3 regions of the Leptolyngbya sp. CALU 1928 genome follow, and region 1 is predicted to be linked to each of the others. Evidence: riboswitches for the same ligand, from Rfam matches in the RefSeq annotation. Region 1 holds a riboswitch; each other region holds the start of a gene.
What was found. Region 1 has a riboswitch for cobalamin ahead of AC1S5B_RS19525 (CbtB domain-containing protein). Riboswitches for the same ligand answer to the same signal wherever they lie in the genome.
Positions count from the first base shown of each region.

Region 2: it holds a riboswitch for cobalamin, as region 1 does, so the genes downstream of both, AC1S5B_RS24405 (fatty acid desaturase) here and AC1S5B_RS19525 (CbtB domain-containing protein) in region 1, are expected to answer to the same signal.
Region 3: it holds a riboswitch for cobalamin, as region 1 does, so the genes downstream of both, AC1S5B_RS09805 (energy-coupling factor ABC transporter permease) here and AC1S5B_RS19525 (CbtB domain-containing protein) in region 1, are expected to answer to the same signal.

Region 1 is NZ_JBXBCE010000003.1:296,417-303,283, reverse strand. Features, by position in the region: gene AC1S5B_RS19545 (vWA domain-containing protein) at 1-404, opposite strand, end outside; gene AC1S5B_RS19540 (ZIP family metal transporter) at 507-827, opposite strand; gene AC1S5B_RS19535 (hypothetical protein) at 874-1,140, opposite strand; gene AC1S5B_RS19530 (hypothetical protein) at 1,098-1,406, opposite strand; adenosylcobalamin-variant (AdoCbl-variant) riboswitch at 1,685-1,782, shown strand; gene AC1S5B_RS19525 (CbtB domain-containing protein) at 1,818-2,003, shown strand; gene AC1S5B_RS19520 (hypothetical protein) at 2,104-3,258, shown strand; gene AC1S5B_RS19515 (efflux RND transporter periplasmic adaptor subunit) at 3,358-5,010, shown strand; gene AC1S5B_RS19510 (N-acetylmuramoyl-L-alanine amidase) at 5,016-5,780, shown strand; gene AC1S5B_RS19505 (efflux RND transporter permease subunit) at 5,829-6,867, shown strand, end outside.
Region 2 is NZ_JBXBCE010000018.1:354,332-361,198, reverse strand. Features, by position in the region: gene AC1S5B_RS24410 (cobyrinic acid a,c-diamide synthase CobB) at 1-1,334, shown strand, start outside; cobalamin riboswitch at 1,540-1,748, shown strand; gene AC1S5B_RS24405 (fatty acid desaturase) at 2,129-3,304, shown strand; gene AC1S5B_RS24400 (methyltransferase domain-containing protein) at 3,358-4,296, shown strand; gene AC1S5B_RS24395 (iron chelate uptake ABC transporter family permease subunit) at 4,323-4,625, shown strand; gene AC1S5B_RS24390 (proteasome-type protease) at 4,788-5,546, shown strand; gene AC1S5B_RS24385 (hypothetical protein) at 5,662-5,997, opposite strand; gene AC1S5B_RS24380 (type I restriction enzyme HsdR N-terminal domain-containing protein) at 6,439-6,867, opposite strand, start outside.
Region 3 is NZ_JBXBCE010000001.1:2,108,223-2,115,089, forward strand. Features, by position in the region: gene AC1S5B_RS09795 (sterol desaturase family protein) at 1-1,283, shown strand, start outside; gene leuB (3-isopropylmalate dehydrogenase) at 1,539-2,630, opposite strand; cobalamin riboswitch at 2,759-2,965, shown strand; gene AC1S5B_RS09805 (energy-coupling factor ABC transporter permease) at 3,029-3,760, shown strand; gene AC1S5B_RS09810 (energy-coupling factor ABC transporter substrate-binding protein) at 3,753-4,049, shown strand; gene cobW (cobalamin biosynthesis protein CobW) at 4,085-5,143, shown strand; gene AC1S5B_RS09820 (DUF1636 family protein) at 5,140-5,577, shown strand; gene AC1S5B_RS09825 (hypothetical protein) at 5,561-6,034, shown strand; gene AC1S5B_RS09830 (SAM-dependent methyltransferase) at 6,048-6,867, shown strand, end outside.

The sequences.
Region 1 (6,867 bases):
CTCTCATCACCTTTAAGATTCATGTGGAGTCCGGGCGTACCCAATGCATCAACACTGGAAGACGACGTTCCTTCTTCCTCTAGCAAATATGCATCGGCTTCGCTGCTTCCGACATTGTTGTTTGCCACGTAAATGCGACCGAACTGCATCTGTCCGTCTGTAGCGTCGTAAAGTATTTCAGAGGCTCGCTTGAAGGAGCTTTCCCACTGTTCGATTCGTGGTACATCAGCATTATGACGAATCGACAGAATCAGATCAAATTTCCCATCTTTATATCGCCCAACTCCCATAACAAACTCCCTGCCAAAGCTAAAAGTTCCAGACGTATTTCTCAGTTTAAGAAGTGGAGATAGGTTCAGCAGTAACCACAGGGGTACTTGGGACATGGCAATAATTGACTGCATAGGATGCAATCGGGAAAAAGTAACATCAGTAAATAGGAGCAACCATTTCCTGATTATCTAATCAGGAATGCTTGGCGTTTTGTTGGAAAATTGATTGCGGTTTCAAGCACTGACAAGCAATGCGGTTGCATACATTACCGCCAGTCCTAAGCTAAATCCAGCCAAGCTGGCTTTGGACAACCACCAACCGCCTAGCTTATAAGCTGTACGGACTAAGTACGCACCGACCTCGACAATAACTTGTAGAATAGCTCCCGCACCAATTGCCAAAAATAAGACTGCCCAGATTGGCGAAAAAGCAAAGGCTCCCAGCCATGTGCCAACAACAGCAGGCAGACCTGCCAGGGCGGTTAGTCCAATCAGAGTCGTTAGTTTAGGGCGGGACTCAACAAGTGGCGCAGCAATGCCAATGCCCTCAGTCACGTTATGCAGGGTGAACCCAATAACCAGGAGTGAACCGAGTGCTGCCTCACCAACGGCAAAAGCAGCCCCGATCGCCCAATCCTTCTCCTAAGTTGGGAATTCCGATTCCCAGGGCTAAGTAAGTCGCCAGTTCAGTGCCCTCTGGAGGTTTGCGAATTCGCCTACCAATGGTAAAAACTGCCAGGAATGAAACGGCTGGGATTATCCAAACCAGAGTACTGCCTGAGAACGCAGAGGCAACATTTGCAGCTTTTTCAATTTCTCGCTCTTCTACCGTAATTTCATATTCCCGCAGGGTACGACCATCAGACAACTTTGAAACCTTACCTGTGCCCAATCGGTCAGCATGGTGTGGGGATTGAAGCCGTTGCGGACATGATTGACCGCTCCAATCGTCATATTGCCACCATAAACGATGGTTGGAGTGGTCTTCAGTTGATTGTGATTGCCATACGAGGTGTGTGCTGGCTGAGTGGAAGTTTGAGCAAATGCAGCCGTTGGCAACAGCTTATCGAGAAAGGTTTCTGCTCCTAAAAGTCCGGCTCCCAGTAGCGATCGCCGGATGAGATTAGGTTCCATACTCAAAATTTCCCGCCGAGAGAACGATGGGGAGGAATTAAGAGATGCCGTGGTAACTCCTGATAGACAAAATTTGCGATTAGAATGTCCACACTTTTTCATAATCCTTTCATAATTCACTTTGCTACGGCTGGTTTGTTCTAAAAAGGTGCGTTACAAAAGGAAACAATCATCAATAGCAAAAATGCAGTAGCTTTATGGGTATCCATGAATCGGTTCTGGTGGGGATCAGCCACCAGAGGTTTCAGGGTTTGAGCAGGCAGAGTCATCCTCTCGTCTTGTCGAACTCAAAACTGGGGAAAGTGCAGTGTAAATCTGCCCCTGTCCCGCAACTGTGATGAGACGTATGTCTCTCAGTCAGAACGCCCACCGATCGCGCCACTCTATCAACCCATCTGCGAGGCACAGATTATGGTCAGTCATTCATCTTTTTGGCAGCGTACTCAGCAAATAACGCTCTCCCTTCCCGTCCAGGCAGGTCTGTTGATCAGTCTTTGTATGCTCATTCTCTGGACGCTCTACTTTTCCACCTACCCACCAGCTCATAACGCCTTGCACGAAACACGCCACCAAACTCTTGCTGTGGCGTGTCATTAAGTCAAACAATTTAGACACATTCCATCACCACCGTTAATCGCTGTCAACGTTAGTTGATAGCTGGTTTGGATGTATCTGCTCCAAAGTTAATGAGGCATTTATGAGACAACTGAAATATGTGTGTTTGTTTCTCGCTGCTAGCGTTATCAGCGGGAGCATTTGGATATTGGCTGTAATCCCTGCCGGATCGCAGCCAGTAGTACAACTTGAGACGAATCCTCCCCTCAGCCAGGTGATTCCCGATTCGGAGCCAGTTCGTTTGAAATTGCGAGTCACCAACGCAGACCGCCAGCCATTACCGGATGCCAATGTTCAGGTGCGACTGTTTACCCCTCCAAAAACGCCCTGGCTGACCTCCGATTTTCCAATTGTTGAAGGTACGACCTTATTGGATCTGAGCGCAACTGCTTCTGCGGGAGAATTGCAGTTTGAGCAAGTGTTGCCCATTCGTGGCACTTATCGAATGGAAGTGAATATCACACCCAAAGTGACAGGAGCATTTGAGCCATTTGAGCAGCCTCTGACATTTGCAGTTTCAGAAAATCCAGTGAAGTATCGAAATTTTGCGATTCTAGCGGCTGTGCTACTGGTAGTGGGATTTGGTGGCGGATGGGTGCTTGGGGGCAATCAATCGGTGAGATCGGGAGAAATTGCGCCCCATCCGGTGCGGATGTTGTTAAGCGGAGGAATTATGGCAGCACTCATTGCTCTCTTATGGGTTAATGTCAGTGCAGAACTTTCGTCCAGTCATGCCGAACATGAAAGCGAAGATCGGGCGATCGCTCCATCTGTGCAGCAATCTCAGGGCATTGAAGCACAGTTATTAGGCGACATCCGGGCAACGGTCGGAAAAACAGCAACCCAAACCGTGCAGGTAAGGAATGTCAAAACGGGAAACCCGATCTCAGATGTCGCGTTGACGATTCAATCAAATGCGATCGAACATCATCAGCATATCTTTACTTACCGAGGTTCGCCTGATGCAATGGGTCAATTCACCTGGCAAGAGCAGTTTTTTGACGGTGCGCCCCATAATGTGATGGTTTATGTGGAGCCGTTGGTAGGCGCTCCGCGATCGTTTCAACCGTTTCAAATCGCTCATCAAATCGATGTTGAGGGAATCGAGCCACCCCTGCTCACACGCTTGATCAGTTTGTTGTACTTTACAGCCTTGTTTGTAGGGGGATTATTGGCTGGGCTATGGCTCAGTCGATGGCAATCTAGAAAGCAACGTCAGGTTTCATCTTCAATCTGAGAGTTAGAGCAAAAACTTTCACCGTACTTTCATTCCCATATGAAAGACTGAATGCTTAGTGTGATTTTTCTATTCTTAAGCGCACCATCATTCAGTACTATGCCTCAATCTTCTGCTCTCCCTGAAGCGAATGCACCGAAGCTGTTTTTGACGCAACGGACAAACCGTTTATCCCTAATCCGTCAACGGCTTGTTTCGAGCCTAGCTCTGAGCCTGTTGTTAGCATCCAATCCAACTGTTGTTTTAGCAGGGGGTGAGCATGGTGGCGCGGAATTTAGCAACAGTAGTGGCGGTCCAAAACCAGTCGAGTTAGATGCGAAGGCTGCCGCAGAAGTTGGCATTAAAGCCGAAACCGTCACCCAACGGCAACTTGCATTTGGGATTCCCACCACTGGGCAAATTGAAGCAACGCCCGATCGCAAAGTTGCTGTCACGACTCCTGTCACGGGTACGATTAGGCAACTAATGGTTAAGCCAGGGGATAATGTTAGCGCTGGGCAAGCCGTTGCTGTTCTGTATAGCCCCGAACTGGCAGGGTTGGGGGTCGAGGCAAGCACCAAACGGGCAGAAGCTGAAGCCGATGTACGTAAGGCTCAGGCAGGACTGCGTCGAACACAGCAAAACTACGAGCAGCAAAATAAAATTGCGGTGGCTGACATTCAGCAAGCTCGAACCAGTTTGAGTTTTTCCCAGGAGCGGTACGACAAAGACAAAGTGCTGCTAGAACGGGGAGCCATCCCTCGACGGCAGTTACTCGATTCAGAAACAAAATTATCTGAAGCCAAAGCCAGTTTGGCAAAAGCAGAGGGTCGTCTGGAGGTGTCTAATTCTCTGGCAGAGTTGAAAAGTGCACAATCCGACGTGCAGGTTGCCCAATCGCGGGTAGGGCTGAGTGATGCAACCTATCGCACTCGCTTGGCTCAACTCGGCTCTAGTTCCAACCCAGATGGAACCGTTACCATTCGGGCACCGATTTCTGGAACCGTGGCAGACCGAGAAGCAACTCAGGGTGAATCAGCAGCAGATCCCGGCAAACCTTTGATGACGATCGTGGACGACAGTAGTGTATTAGCCGTTGCCAACGTCTTTGAAAAAGATTTAGACCAAATTCGAGTCGGTCAACCCGTGCGAGTCACGGTGAAAAGTTTACCTAACCGCACGTTTAACGGACGATTAACCGTCGTCGGTTCCATGATTCAGGGACAAACTCGTTCGCTCCCTGTCAAAGCAGAGTTAGACAATCCCAATGGTGCCTTAAAACCGGGGATGTTCTCCAGAATGGAGATTATTACCGATCGCACTTACGGCGCAGCATTAGCAGTTCCTAAATCAGCCCTTGTGGATGCCAACGGCAAGACGCTGGTGTTTCACCAGGAAGAAGGAAATAAGTATGAACCTGTTGAGGTAACGGTAGGGCGAACGGCAGGCGATTTGGTGGAAATCAAAAAAGGGGTAGAGGCAGGCGATCGCGTGGTTACTCAGGGCACGACCCTACTCTATGCCCAATCGCTCCAAGGGGGTAAAGCCAAGGAAGGAGATGAGCATGGTAATGAGGGTGGAGGTGAGAAAGCCGCCGCAACCAGTCAGAGTGGGATGCTTCCCTGGTGGCTGATGGTGCCGTTGGCAGGGGCGATCGCGGCGGGTACATTCTGGCTGGGTCGTCGCAGTAGACCACCCGTAATTCTGCGCGATCCTGACTTTGCTAACCCGGACTATAAAAAGGATTCTGACTATAAATCAGGCTCAAATTAACGGTTATGACAATTTTTACCCTCAAAATTCTGCAAGATACGGTTTTACAACAAAAGCTATTGCCGCTTGAGGAACTAGCCGACCAAGAAAAGCACCCTGTCTCAGCAGGAACAGAATTCCCAATTCACTCCTACCTGCAAGTTGTGGATCATTTACGGTTTACCTTAGAGCATCAAGCGATCGCGGGTTGTAGCATCTGGTATGTCAACGCGGATGATATCCAGTTACTTCAAGATGGAAGCATCATTCAAACGCTGGAGCATCCGGCTCAAAGGGGACATGGTACTTCTGAACTCTGTCGTCGCCCTCCGATCATTTGGGAGCCGTCACCCAATTTCTCCAGTCGCAACGGCATCCCCATTCGTCGCATTATTTTGCATTGCACCGCCACCAATTCTCTGGCAACTGTGTTGAATTGGTTCCGCCATCCTGACAGTCAAGTGAGCGCCCATTACGTCGTGGCGCGGGACGGAAAAATCTATCAGATGGTACGGGATAGCGAAAAAGCATGGCACGCTTACGGCGAAAATGCTGATTCGATTGGCATTGAGCATGTCGCTGATATTCACGAACACCTTTCCCCCCTGCAAGAGCATTCCATGATCGCCCTGCTCCGGTGGCTGATGGCAGAGTATCGAATTCCAACCTATGCCATCACTGGGCATCGCTTTTCTCCCAGTCATCTAGGAGATATTACCTGTCCCCATCATCTATTTGGTGAGGAAACAGAGGAAGCCTTGAGGCACTGGATTACTCGAAACCTGGCTTAGTTCATTTCCCTTTGCCCGTTGTTAACCTTGCTCTCTCATTCCTAGCTTATGAACGCCTTACTCAAATGGTCGATCGCCCAACGTTGGCTGGTTGTGATTGCCTCCATCGTAATCACAATTTGGGGCATCTTTGTGGTGCTGCGAATGCCACTGGATGTGATTCCTAGTTTTGCCCCACCTCAGGTTCAGGTCCAAACGGAAGCCCCAGGGTTGGCTCCAGAGGAAGTCGAATCCCTTGTAACACTTCCGATTGAAACAGCCATTAATGGTACTCCTGGCGTTAATTCAGTGCGTTCTTCCTCTGCGGTTGGGCTGTCTGTCGTCAACGTTGTGTTTGACTGGAGCACCGATATCTATCGTGCCCGTCAACTGGTGACTGAGCGAGTTCAGCAAGTCCAGGGCAAACTTCCCGCAGGGGTTAATCAGCCTGAACTCACCCCTATAAGCTCTCCCTTGGGCGATGTCATCCGTTATGGGTTTACAGCAGATACTACCGACATGATGGAGCTAAAGCGAATTGTCAACTGGCAAGTACGCAATCGGTTACTGGCAATTCCGGGAGTCAGTCAAGTCGTCTTTTTTGGTGGGGACGATCGCCAGTATCAAGTATTGGTCGATCCAGCGAAACTGCAAGCGTTTGATGTGACTCTGGAGCAGGTTGAGCAGGCGGCGGGACAATCCAACGCTAACGCGCCGGGTGGCTTTGTGATTACTCCGGATCAAGAACTATTGGCACGAGGAGTAGGACGAATTACTTCCCTAGAAGATTTGCAAAAGTCCGTGATTGCCCAACGGGATGGAGTGCCCGTCCGGTTGAGTGATGTGGCGGAAATCAAATATGGGGCAGAACTAAAGCGCGGCGATGGCATGTTGTCGGGCAAGCCTGCCATTATTATGACCGTGCGAAAACAACCATTAGCAGATACCGTCAAGGTGACTCACGACATTGAAGCCGCCATGGAGGAACTGAAAGCGGGATTTCCGAAGGATGTGCAAACCAAAGTCACGTTCTTACAGGCAGAATTCATCGAAGCATCGGTTAAAAATGTCGAAGAAGCCCTGCGAGATGGTGCCATCATTGTTGCCG
Region 2 (6,867 bases), on a different contig from region 1:
CTGTTACGCTAGCGCTTTTGGCGGCGCTCTGTCGGCGCGATCCGGCGCGAGTCCAGTCGTTTAAAGTTGGACCCGACTATATCGATCCGATGTTTCATCAGTTTGTCACGGGGCGCGCCTGTCGCAATCTTGATCCAGTTCTCACTTCAGAAGCTTATGTAGTTGAGTGCTTCCAGCGCCACTGTCAATCTGCCGACTTTGCACTGGTAGAAGGGGTGATGGGATTATTTGATGGCGTAACGGGCAAAGATGATTGGGCAAGCACAGCACATATCGCACGATTATTAGGATTACCGATCGCGCTAGTGCTTAATTGCAGCAGCACTTCCCGTTCCATTGCCGCGATCGCCCATGGCTTTACTAGCTTTGATCCTCGGTTAACCTTTGCAGGAGTCATCTTAAATCGGGTCGGCAGCGATCGCCATCTTCAACTCCTCCAAGATGCGATCGCACCTCTCAACCTGCCCATTCTCGGAGTTCTGCGACGACAAGACGAAATCACCATTCCCGATCGCCACCTCGGACTCATCCCCACCGCCGAACTTCCTCAACTAAAAACCGTCATCGATCATCTTGCCCACCTCGGCGAAACCTGCTTCAACTGGGACATCCTCTCCCCTCGCCTTCAGGCTCCTTCTCCCTCTCCCCCTCCCCCTTTCCCCCTCTCCCCCTCATCCCGCCACCCCGACACCCCGACACCCCGCCTTGCCATTGCCCGCGATCGCGCCTTCAGCTTCTACTATGCCGACAACCTCGATCTGCTCCAAGCGGCTGGATTTGAACTGGTGGAATGGAGTCCGATTTGCGATCGCGTCCTCCCCGAAAACATCCACGGTTTCTACTTTGGCGGCGGTTTTCCAGAAGTATTTGCAGCGGCATTAAGCGACAATCAAACGATACGGCAAGCAGTGAAAACGGCGATCGTCGCCGGAATGCCCACTTATGCCGAGTGTGGGGGATTGATGTATTTGTGCGATCGCATCATTGATTTTGAATCGCAGGCATATTCTATGGTGGGAATCTTGCCAACAGACGCGCAAATGGGTAAGCGACTGACCTTGGGCTATCGACAGGCAACCGTACAGCGATCGACCGCCTTGATTGATGCCGGTGAAATCATTTGGGGACACGAATTCCATCGCTCCTACTTAACCGCCGAGCCAGAACAACCGATATTTGCAATGCAAAACTATGACGGCATGCTACATCAAACCGAAGGATGGCAACCGCTTCAAGTTCATGCATCCTATCTACATCTACATTTTGGCGGAAAGCCTAGGCTGATCCAGCGATTGTTGCACCAGTGTCAGCACTATCAAGCGGGGTTCAAGTAATCGACTCTAGTTCAACAATCCAATATCCACAAAGCGATCAACTCACTGAATCACTGTGTCTTGTTCCAGTGAGTTGATCGGATAACAATACACTTGATCAGTCGGTAGGATGGGCTTTCAACCAATAGCCCAATCTTAGAACTGGGTGCGTTTGATCAACTTTCAGCCCAACGAAGATGTCAAACCTCTATTCCTAAACTATGCTAATGTCTAAGATGATATCGGTTCTGATGGGGAGCAGCCATCAGACGCAAGGGGGAAAGTTCGGTGTGAATCCGGCACTGTCCCGCAACTGTAAAGGAAGCAATGAGTGATGAGCGTTAGATTTTGAGCCTGTTGATTTAACTCAAAACTGAGAACTCAAAACTCAAAACTTTCTCTAGTCAGAATGCCCGCCGATCGCGGTTAACGTTCACCCCTATCTGCGAGGTACAGATTGTGTCTAAAAGCTTTTTTCGGTTTCAATGGGCTGACAGCAAGTCGCATCACAGCAGCAAATAGCTTATGGCAACCCTAGCCGATTGCCTTTAACGGATGGCTGAAATTTGACGGCGTTTTAGCCATTGCAATTCTGATAGTGAACTCATAAATGAAAATCATGGTCTAACGGCTGATGTTCTCATGTCCATGTTCATGGGAGATCTAAGGAGAGCGATCGCCCTGTTTAGACCGATCGCGCATCAAACATCAAAGCTGTAGCAATCTAACTTGAAGTGATCGCACGTCCCTAAATAGGGATAGTCAATCAGCGATGCGGGTAATTCCTTGAGCTTATTCATAAGAGATTTATTTGAATGGAAATTACGGTTAAAAAGTCAGATTTTGTTTTAATTCCCTACGTAAAAAGCAATGATTTACTCGCAACTTATCAAATTCTTAATACAGTCGTCCCCTATTTTCTTTTATGGTTTTTAGCCGTTAAAGCCGCAGCTATTTCCGTTTTATTGCTGCCGCCCATTATGGTTTTGATCACACTTTTTTCAGTGCGATGTTTTTCTTTAATGCATGATTGCGGACACTATTCGCTTTTTCGTGCAAAACGGGCTAATCGGTTGGTCGGCTTTATCTTGGGTGTGATCAACGCAATCCCTCAATATCCTTGGTCAAGGGGACATGCCTATCATCATAAAACAAACGGCGATTGGGAGCGGTATCGTGGACCCTCTGCCTTGCTCTCAACTGAAGAATTCGCCAAACTGAGTCCATTGGCTCAGCGGCGGTATGAGTTCTTAAGACACCCATTGATGGTTTTTCCGGGTGGTTTTTTCTACCTGGCGATTAAGTCAAGACTGGCTCTAATCGTGGGAACTTATGATTTTCTCCGTCATGTATTGACTTGCTTGAAAAGCAACCCCGGCATGGGTTTCGCAAAAATTATCTCTTCTCACAAATCTAGAAGTTGGTATACAGCGGCTGAGTTTTGGGATTTGCTTTTCAATAACATTTGCGTAGTCAGCAGTTGGATTTTCTTCGGTTACCTACTGGGATTTGGGTTCTTTCTAAGCGTTTACTCAATCACGCTGACGGGCGCGGCGGCAATCTTTATCTGTGTCTTTTTTGTGCAGCACAACTTTGATGGCTCTTATGCCCACAAAACCGAAGACTGGGACTACTTACAGGGCGCGATCGCGGGCAGTAGCTATCTAGAGTTGCCAGCAGTGCTCAAATGGTTTGCCGCAGATATTGGATATCATAATATCCATCATCTTTCCGAAAGAATTCCTAACTACAATCTTGAGGCTTGCCATAATCAGAATAGACACTTACTCACTCAGGTAAAAAAGTTGCGAATAATCGATATTCCTGATTGTTTCAAATTTATCCTGTGGGATTCTGCCTCAAGTCGTTTAGTTTCGATCGCATCATTTCGTCAAACTGTCCAACCCATCGGAGATGCAGAACAAAGTATTCCAAACAAAATTGAGATAGCAAAAGCGATCGTCCAAAAGGTTGAGGTTTTATCTAAATGAACTTATTTGTTGCTGTACTTGGCCTTCTCCTCGCACTACTGATAGCAGGCATCGTGCTCTATCTCTTTACGGCTCGTCGCTATCAATCCTCTGACTCGGTTGCCAACTCTTACGATGAATGGACTGAAGATGGGATTCTGGAGTTCTATTGGGGTGATCATATTCACCTGGGTCACTACGGTTCGCCGCCGCAACGCAAGGATTTTCTAACGGCTAAATCTGACTTTGTACATGAAATGGTGAGCTGGGGCGGGTTAGCTCAGCTTCCCCCTGGCACTACTATTTTAGACGTGGGATGCGGGATTGGCGGCAGCAGCCGTATTTTAGCGCGAGACTATGGCTTTGCCGTCACCGCAATCACCATCAGCCCCCAGCAAGTGAAGCGAGCACAAGAACTGACACCAACCGAACTAGATGTGCAATTTCAAGTAGATGATGCGATGTCGCTGTCCTTCCCAGATGCCAGTTTTGATGTAGTCTGGTCGATCGAAGCAGGACCTCATATGCCCGACAAAGCCATTTTTGCCAGAGAGTTGATGCGAGTGGTTAAGCCGGGTGGCGTGCTGGTGGTCGCGGATTGGAATCAGCGAGATGACCGCCATAAGCCGCTGAATTTTTGGGAAAAACCCGTAATGCGGCAACTGTTGGATCAGTGGTCTCATCCTGCCTTTGCCAGCATTGAAGGATTTGCTGAACTGCTGGAGGCAACGGGATTTGTCGAGGGAGACGTAATCACCGCAGACTGGACAGAACAAACTCTGCCCTCCTGGATCGATTCTATCTGGCAGGGCATTGCTCGACCGAGTGGCCTGGTGCGATTTGGTTTAGGGGGGTTCGTTAAATCGCTGCGAGAAGTGCCAACTCTACTGCTGATGCGATTGGCATTTGGTGCAGGTCTTTGTCGGTTCGGGATGTTTCGCGCAGTTCGCAGCAAGGTGGAAACAATAGATGGGCTGCGGGAGAAAGCCTATGCGAATGCGAAACACATTTAAGTATTAAACGAGCATTTCTGGTGATTATGACGGCACGAATGGTGCAGAGCGCGATCTCCCACCTCGTGTTGGGCTTGATGTTTGGCTATGCCACGGGTGCGATTGTCAATATCTTGCTGCAACTCAGTTCTGACCAACAAGTACAGCAGTTTGTTATCTGGACATTTAGTAGTTTTGGCGGGGGTACTGGGGCGCAACTGCCCCTAATGGCGGGTAGAATTGCCTTGGGTAGCACGATCGCATTCACGACCACGATGATTCTACATATCATGTCACTGAATGAAGCTCAGGGGAGCAACCCTCCGGAGTCGATCGCGATGAATAGTTGATTTTAAATAATATGCATCGCGGGAATAGAGGGCAGACACAAGAGATTTCCTTTACAAATTTCATCCCCAGATTCAGGAATGCCCACAATTTTTCTCAGCAGTTTTTTCCTCAGTTTCTTTTAACCGCTTTAGAATCAAAAAGAATTGTTTTTTGCTGGCTGCATGACCTATTGCCTTGGAATTATTACTAACACGGGTTTGATTATGGCAGCCGACTCTCGCACTAATGCTGGAGTAGACTACGTTTCAACTCATCCAAAATTATTCGATTTTTCTCAAATTGGCGATCGCGTGATCGTGCTTTGCACCGCAGGAAACCTGTCAATGACCCAGGCAGTCCTCAACCTGCTGCGCCGAGATATTGATACCCAAGCCGAAGTGAATCTTCATACCTTGGATAGCCTCTATGAAATTGCCCGGTATATCGGCGGAAAAGTTCGGCAAATTCGCGAACAAGATCGTCAATGGCTCGAAAAAGATCGCATCGATTTCCAATGCAGCTTTTTGCTAGGAGGGCAAATCAAGGGCGAAGCCCCAGGGCTATTTTTGATCTATAGCCAAGGAAACTGCATTCAGGCTTCCAAAGATACGCCGTTCTTGCAAATTGGGGAAGCAAAGTATGGTAAACCCATTCTTGATCGCATCCTCAACTTTGAAATTTCGCTAGAAGCCGCTGCCAAATGCGCGCTACTTTCTATCGATTCCACTATGAAATCCAACATTTCAGTCGGACCGCCGATTAACCTAGTGATGTATGAAAAAGATTCCTTCAAAATCCGCTACGAGCTAAAACTAGAAGTAACGGCACCTTACCTGTCACAAATGCGTCGTTCATGGGAAATTTCCCTAAATGAAGCCTTTGGTCGGATGCCTGATGTTGATTGGGAACAATACCTTGAGTTTCCTACTGGGAAGGGCTAGTGGCTTTCCTATTAAGCTGACATACCTCTAAATTGCATAAAAAAGGGGCTTAAGCCCCTTGTCTACAGATTGCCTACAGGGCTTCTCAGTTTTTGCAGACCGTCACGGCCTACGCTTAGTTTGGCAGATGGAACAGCGATCGCACTCTCACGCCGATGATTGTTCCTAGCAGAGTGCAACTGATCCATACCCAGCCATGCAAACTGGTCGAAGCGATCGCGGCAGTCGTTTGCTGACAGTAGGGTGTATTTTCGGCTTGAGCAGGCTGCAACGGTATCGCAGAGACTACCAATCCTGCTGTCACACAGGTGATAACGGCACGGCAAAAAGCAAGGCGCGATCTCTGACTAAGCGCGATCGTCAAGGCTGGTAGACGTTTAGATGGAGTCTGCGTTGCACAATGCAGAGGCTTGAAATCATTAGACACCATGGCACAAATCAAGATAGGCAAAAATCTGTCCTACCAGACTAATGCAGGATTGCAAATTTGGAACAAAAAGTAATCGGACAGCAAAGCTGAATTGAATATGTTCTAGCGTAGCGGTACGCAGTGCGATTCGATTTCTAGAAAATAGAGTATTCCAAATAAAAAAGGGATAGCGAACTATTCCAGTTGTTGTTCTTACAGTCAGGAAAGAAAAGAAAATCAACCCAATGCTTTTAAGTAATCGCGATCTCGCCTTGTCGTTAGCCTGAGTTCACCCTAATGTTGGTTTCTTTGTAGCAATTAGCAAGAGCGCGATTGCACTATTTACTGAACAGATGGAGTTGTTAAATCAAGATTCGCAGCAAAATTTTAGAAGATTTCTGCTGGCTATGGGCAAGGGAGATCGTTCTACTTATCCTGCGGCGAAGGAGGCGATCGCTTTATTCTAGACAGTACCGCTGCTATTCATCCAAGCGATGTTCTAGACATTAGGGCATGCTTTATTTCTTCATTAGTAACTTTATATCCAGTTTTTTTCGTTAGAACTACCCGAATTTTACTAATCACTTCCTCGTTTAATAAAGCGTCTGTTATGTTTTCAGGACTTAGCGCCCAGATCTTTTGCCATGCTTTTTCGAGTAGATGCTTTTTAGACATTCCATGTTTAGAAATTAGATAAAAATACTCTGCTTCTTTTTCATCTAATCCATCTAATAAATCAACAGTAAAAATTAAATCGTGTGAAAGTTTCTCACCTGTCGAAATTCTGTACAGCCTCCAAACCGCACCGTTTGTAAGAATAACCCACTTAATTCCAGCATAAGCACCGTATGCCGTTGCTTGATAAATATGATTCTCTTTCAAAGAACTACGAATAGCTTTAGCTTCTAAAAT
Region 3 (6,867 bases), on a different contig from region 1:
TCACAACTCCCATTGTGCTTATATTGCAGCAAATGGGTTACACCAAAATCTATACTGATCCTAGCCAGTACGGGCTTGAATATCTAATTTTTAATGTGGTGATACTGTGGCTCATCGGCGATGCTTGGTTTTATTTTGCCCATAGAGGGCTTCACCAGCCAGCACTTTACAGGTATATTCATGCGGTTCATCATCAAAGCTTAGATGTCACTCCTTACACCACGCTGTCGTTTCACTTCCTGGAACCTTTAATTCTTTCAGGCTGGATTTATATTGCGATTTTCCTGTTTCCGGTCAGCGTTGTAGCCATTGGAATCAATCAGGTTGTAGGGTTGCTAAATAATATCAAATCCCATCTTGGGTATGAATTTTATCCAAAGTTTTTTGATAGAACACCCCTTAAATATTTGGTTAACAGTACACACCACAATCAGCACCATACGAAGTACAACGGCAATTATGGGCTGTCTCTAAGATTCTGGGATCTTGTTTTCGGTACAGAGTTTGATGATTATGACCGGACTGTAAGCCAAGTAAAGAACCGTAGAAATCCGGTAAGAATCGTTGACAATTCAATATATAGAACAATCAAGATCTCCAAAGTTGTACCTGAGACTCACGAAGCCACTTCAATTTATTTCGAGCCTGAAGACAAAAACTTCTATAACTACTTGCCAGGGCAACATATTAACCTCCGTATCAAAGTTGGAGGTAAGGTATATGAGCGCATTTTTTCCCTCAGCAGTTCTCCTGTAGTAGATAATTTTTTACGGATTACGGTAAAGCAGCATAGTGTGGTGACTACTTACCTGAGGAATGAAGCCAAAGTTGGTGATGAAATTCAGGCTTTGTATCCCTGGGGGCAATTTAATGTATGCCTCAATCCTGACAAAGCTAAAAATTATTTAATGATTGCTGGGGGTAGTGGTATTACACCGATTTATTCAATGGTTAGGTCGATTCTGGCAAAGGAAAAAGATAGTAGGGTAGTCCTACTTTATGCTAATAAAAGCACAGAGGGGTCGATCTTCTTCCAGGAAATTGAGGATCTTAGCAACAGATATGATAATTTTTCAGCTTTAGACTTTATCAGTGGTCAAAAACGCTTGGATAGAGACATTCTTGTTCAGTCTCTCCAAAGCCAGATAAATCCAGAAATATATATTTGTGGTCCTGCGGGGTTCAAAAGAACAATTAAAACCTATTTGAAAGATTTAAGAGTTAGTACAAAACGTTTACACGAAGAAGACTTCGCTAATGGATATGTGAGTTTTCTTAACTAATCCTTTCAGCAAGCCTTATTTGATTTCTATTGCCTACTAATTCTAAAGGCGGTTTTGATGTGGCGGCGATCGAAGACCACTATTAAATACCATTCTCATGGTTGGCTCTTAAATAGCTGACTTTAGTTGTACATCAAATTACGTTATACGTTAGCCCAAAATTTTCTGAATATCTTATTTATAGGGGCGATCGCCCGAAAGTTTCTGGATAACGCCGCCATGAAAAACCGACCTACAAATGGCAGAATGCAACCCTTACGGCAAGTCTGCTAATGCTCTAACTAAGGCTGCCCCCATTGCCTTGCAGCCCAGCAGGGTCATCCCTTCCGATATGATATCGCCCGTACGATAGCCCTGATCCAGCACCTTCATTACGGCTTGCTCAATGAGATCGGCTGCGGCAGGTTGATCTAGCCCATAGCGCAACATCATCGCCGCACTCAAGACTTGCGCCAAAGGATTTGCCTTATCTTGTCCGGCAATATCAGGGGCAGAGCCATGCACCGGTTCAAACAAACCTGGATTTGCAGCCCCCAAACTGGCAGACGGTAACATGCCGATGCTGCCCGTGAGCATGGCGGCTTCATCGGACAGAATATCGCCAAAGAGGTTGCCTGTAACGATGGTGTCGAACTGACGTGGATTGCGGACGAGTTGCATGGCGGCGTTGTCTACATACATATGAGACAGTTCTACATCGGGATAGTCGGCAGATAGGGCAGTGATGCGATCGCGCCAGAGTTGCGACACTTCCAGCACATTCGCCTTATCCACAGAACAAAGCCGCTTGTTGCGCTTCCGGGCTGCCTCAAACGCCACGCGCCCAATCCGGTCAATTTCCGACTCCGCATATGCCATGGTGTTTACGCCACGCTTTTCACCCGATTCCGTAGTAAACACGCCCTTGGGTTGTCCAAAGTAAATGCCACCCGTCAACTCCCGCACCACCATAATGTCTACGCCTTCCACCACTTCTCGCTTGAGGCTGGAAGCATCGATCAACTGGGGCAAAATTTTGGCAGGGCGCAGGTTGGCAAACAACCCCAGCGCTGATCGAATGCCGAGCAATCCAGTTTCAGGACGCAGATGTCGCGGCAATGTGTCGTATTTGGGGGCACCGATCGCCGCCAGCAACACCGCATCACTGGTTTTACAAGTTTCTACCGTGGCAATCGGCAGGGGTTCACCCGTCGCCTCTATAGCCGCCCCACCCAACAGCGCTTCCTCAAACTCAAAGCTCAGGTCTAGCTGGGTTCCCACCACCTGCATCACCTCCACGGCAACTGCCATAATTTCGGGACCAATGCCGTCACCAGGAAGTAGGGTAATGCGGTAGGGCTGAGTCATAGGGCGTTTGGATGGAAATATTTCACAGGCTATCCATCATAAGTCAAGACGGCATCCCAAACCAGCCGCCTCAACTTTAGATAAAAACTTTCTTGACGAAGATCTCCGAAATGCTGCTAATCCAGTAAGCTAAACGTTGACTGATCGGTTTCAACGGGAAACAGCCGTTGGAGGAAACAGGGAAAGCGCAGTGTAAATCTGCCACTGTCCCGCAACTGTAAAAGAAGGAATGAATTTTAAGTCTTGAATTTTGAGTCAGGCAATCCAACTCAAAACTAAGAACTCAAAACTCAAAACTCCTTAAGTCAGAACGCCTGCCGATAGTCACACTACACACCGTCTCATCTGCGAGGTACAGAGTGAAGGCATATCATCGAAAATGGGTCAGCCTGGGAAGCATGGCTGGCTTGACTTGTTATTTATTACTCGGCTCGGCAACTCCTGCCGCTGCCATGCATATTGCGGAGGGGTTTCTGCCCGTGCAGTGGGCGCTGTTTTGGTGGGCGGTGTCGCTGCCGTTTTTTGTGGTAGGGCTGCGATCGCTGACCCGTATTACCAAGGAATACCCTGAACTGAAGCTGCTGCTGGCGTTGGCAGGCGCATTCACCTTTGTCTTGTCGGCGCTCAAAATTCCATCGGTCACGGGCAGTTGTTCCCATCCCACAGGCACGGGCTTAGGTGCCATCCTATTCGGTCCGCTGATCATGACCGTGTTAGGGACGCTAGTGCTAATTTTTCAGGCTATTCTGCTGGCTCATGGTGGCGTGACGACCTTGGGCGCAAACGTTTTTTCGATGGCGATCGTCGGACCGCTAGTTGCCTTCGTTGTTTACAATCTGGTGATTAGAACTGGCAAGCAAAAACTAGCCGTTTTTCTCGCTGCAATGCTAGGAAATTTGCTCACCTATTTAACCACCGCTGTGCAATTAGCCTTGGCATTTCCGGCTGTTCAGGGCGGTTTTCTTGCCTCATTCGCTAAGTTTGTTGGCATCTTTGCCATCACCCAACTCCCCTTAGCCATCAGTGAAGGCTTACTGACAGTGCTGGTTTGGGGCTGGCTGCAAAAATATGGGCAACAGGAATTGCAAGCTCTCAACATCTTTGAAACAGGAGCCATCACTCATGAATAAATTGTCGAGTAGCTGGCTGCTGCTGTTGGGGGTAGTCATTTTGGCGCTAGGACCTCTTTTTGTGCTGCAAGGAAAAGAGTTTGGCGCAACCGATGGCAATAATACCGCCGCAATTCAGGAGATTCATCCAGACTACAAACCCTGGTTTAACCCTTTGATTAAAGATTCGGGTCCTGAAATTCAAACGTTTTTATTTGCAGCCCAGGCAGGAATTGGTGCCGGAATCGCGGGCTATGTTTTGGGCTTATACAAAGGGCGATCGCAAGCTCGTAAAAAAACTGATCCTTAGCTACAGCACTGCACATTTAATTTATAGAGAGTCTTATGGCTGCAAAAATTCCAGTAACCGTCATTACCGGATTTCTCGGTAGTGGCAAAACGACGCTAATCCGTCAGCAATTGCAAAACAATCAAGGTCGCCGCATCGCCGTATTGGTGAATGAGTTTGGCGAAATCGGCATTGATGGCGACTTGCTGCGATCGTGCCAAGTGTGTGATGAAGATGGCGAACCCAGTGCGACCAATATTGTGGAACTGAACAACGGTTGCCTGTGCTGCACCGTGCAAGAAGAGTTTTTGCCGACGATGCAAGAACTGTTGAAGCGGCGCGATCGCATCGACTGTATTTTGATTGAAACCTCTGGGTTAGCCTTGCCCAAGCCATTGATCCAAGCGTTTCGCTGGCAAGAAATTCGCACAGGCGCAACGGTGGATGCAGTGATCACGGTCGTGGATTGCGAAGCCGTGGCAACGGGCACCCTCGCCGCCGATCTGGGGGCATTAAACGAGCAGCGCCTAGCCGACCCTAATCTAGATCACGAAACTCCCTTAGAAGAACTGTTTGAAGATCAGCTTGCCTGCGCCGATTTGGTGCTGCTGACTAAGAGCGATCGCGTCGATCTGCAAACCCAGACCCAGGTGAGAAACCGCGTTCAGCAAGAATTGCGAACTGGCGTGAAAATCATTGCTTGTCAAGATGGGCAGATTAGCGCCGACATCTTGCTGGGGTTTAACGCCGCCGTGGAAGACAACCTGGATGCCCGTCCTAGCCATCACGATACGGAAGAAGAGCATGAGCATGACGACACGATTACCTCAGTGCCCGTGATTTTTACCGCAGCAGTAGAGCCACAAGCCTTACTGCAAACTCTGAAGCAGTTAATTGCCGACCAGGAAATCTATCGGATTAAAGGCTTTGTCAATGTGGTTAACAAGCCGATGCGGATGGTGTTGCAGGGGGTGGGCGATCGCATTGAAACTTTTTATGACCGTCCTTGGCAACCCGATGAAATCCGTGAGACTCGACTGATCGTCATTGGTCAGGCGCTCGATCCCGCGCAAATTCTTGCAGCTATTCAACCTTTGTCCCCGATTGCATCATGAACCATCCCCACGCAATTTTTGTTTGCACAACCTGTGGCAAAAATCAGCACAGCGATCGCAAAAATGATCCCAGTGACGGCGATCGCCTGCTTGCCCAACTGCAAACCCTCCACCAAACTTCGTCACTACACTCAATCTCAATTCAGCCCGTGAAATGTATGGGCGTGTGTGAGCAAGACTGCGCGATCGCCCTCGTCTCTCCCGGCAAACGTACCTACCTGTTTGGTAACTTGCCCACGGATGCCGCCCGGATTGAATCCACTGCATCCGCCGTCCTGGATTGCGCCAGTCAATATCAGGCAAAAGCCGATGGTGCCCTTGCCTATGGCGATCGCCCAGAGCTTTTGAAAACGCGAGTGCTGGCACGGATTCCGCCTTTGCCGCTGACCACTTCCCAAGAGTTACCGGAGGAATCCTATGCGGCTAAAAGATAGCGTATGGCAAGGCAACTTTGGCTATTGGCAAACGGGCTATATTCACACCAACCTGCTGATGATTGGCTATCTTGCTTGGAGCGGCTTTCTCCAGTTTGGGCGCGGCTTTGTGGTGTGTACTGTGGATGAAGCAGCAATCGCCACCAACACCACCCCGCTGACTCTCAGTCCATTTACGGCTCAGTTTATTCCTGCCGCTCAGCTATGCGCTGTTTTATCGTTGGCAAGCATGACCGGAACGCTTCCCGCCTGCGAGCTAACCGAGATCCCTGCTTTGCAAAAACAGGCAAATGATTACGATCCAAACCGAGACGTTATGATTCTGTTAATTGCAAACGGTCGCATGGAGGCAAGCCTTTTACATAATTTGGCGATCGCCCCCCAAGACTGCCACCAGCAAGTGTGCGATCGCTGGGAAGAATTTCAACCCTGTTTAATGTCATCTCAGGAACCATGAGTTCATTGTCGTAATGCCACAACCTGCTATTCGTATTTCTAAACCAACCCGCTACCAAAACGCCGCGCTGAACTACTATCTCAGCCTCACCGATTCCCCCTATCTGCACTATGGCTATTGGGAAACTCCGCCAGAATCCCCTGAAGACCTGACCATTGCCAAACTCTGCCTTGCCCAAGCCGCCTACACTCAAAAATTGATGGCGTTGATTCCCGAAGGCACTCACTCAATCCTCGATGTGGGCTGTGGAACTGGAGGAAACGCCACCTATCTGCTCGATCGCGGCTTCACCGTCGAAGGACTCGCCCCCGATACTTTTCAACAAGAGCGATTTCTGGCTGCCACATCCGGCAGGGCACTGTTTCACCTGACCCGATTTGAAGACTTTAAAACCACCCACCCGTTTGATCTCGTGTTGATGAGCGAAAGTAGCCAATATATGAGCGCTCAAGACATTGCTCAAGGAGCAGCGCGGGGGCTGAAGCCGGGTGGCTATTTGCTGCTTGCCGACATGCTCCGCTCCGATGCGACTTACACCGAAGGCATTTTCTCCAATTGCCATGTGGTAGAAGATTTGCACCAAGCCCTGCTTCAGAATGGGTTCACTTTAGTAAAAATGGAAGATATTTCTACCCAAGCTGCCCCCACGATTGAGATTGGCATCGATGCCTTTCGCCGATTTGGAATTAGTACGGTGAAATATATTGCCGATGTGGTGCAAATTGCGGTTCCGCCCGTTTATAAATTGTTGCAGTGGGCATATAAACGCTGGCTGGAAAAACCCGTGGAGGAAGGGTTACAAGCAGGCGAAATTTTTAATCGACATTTGTGCT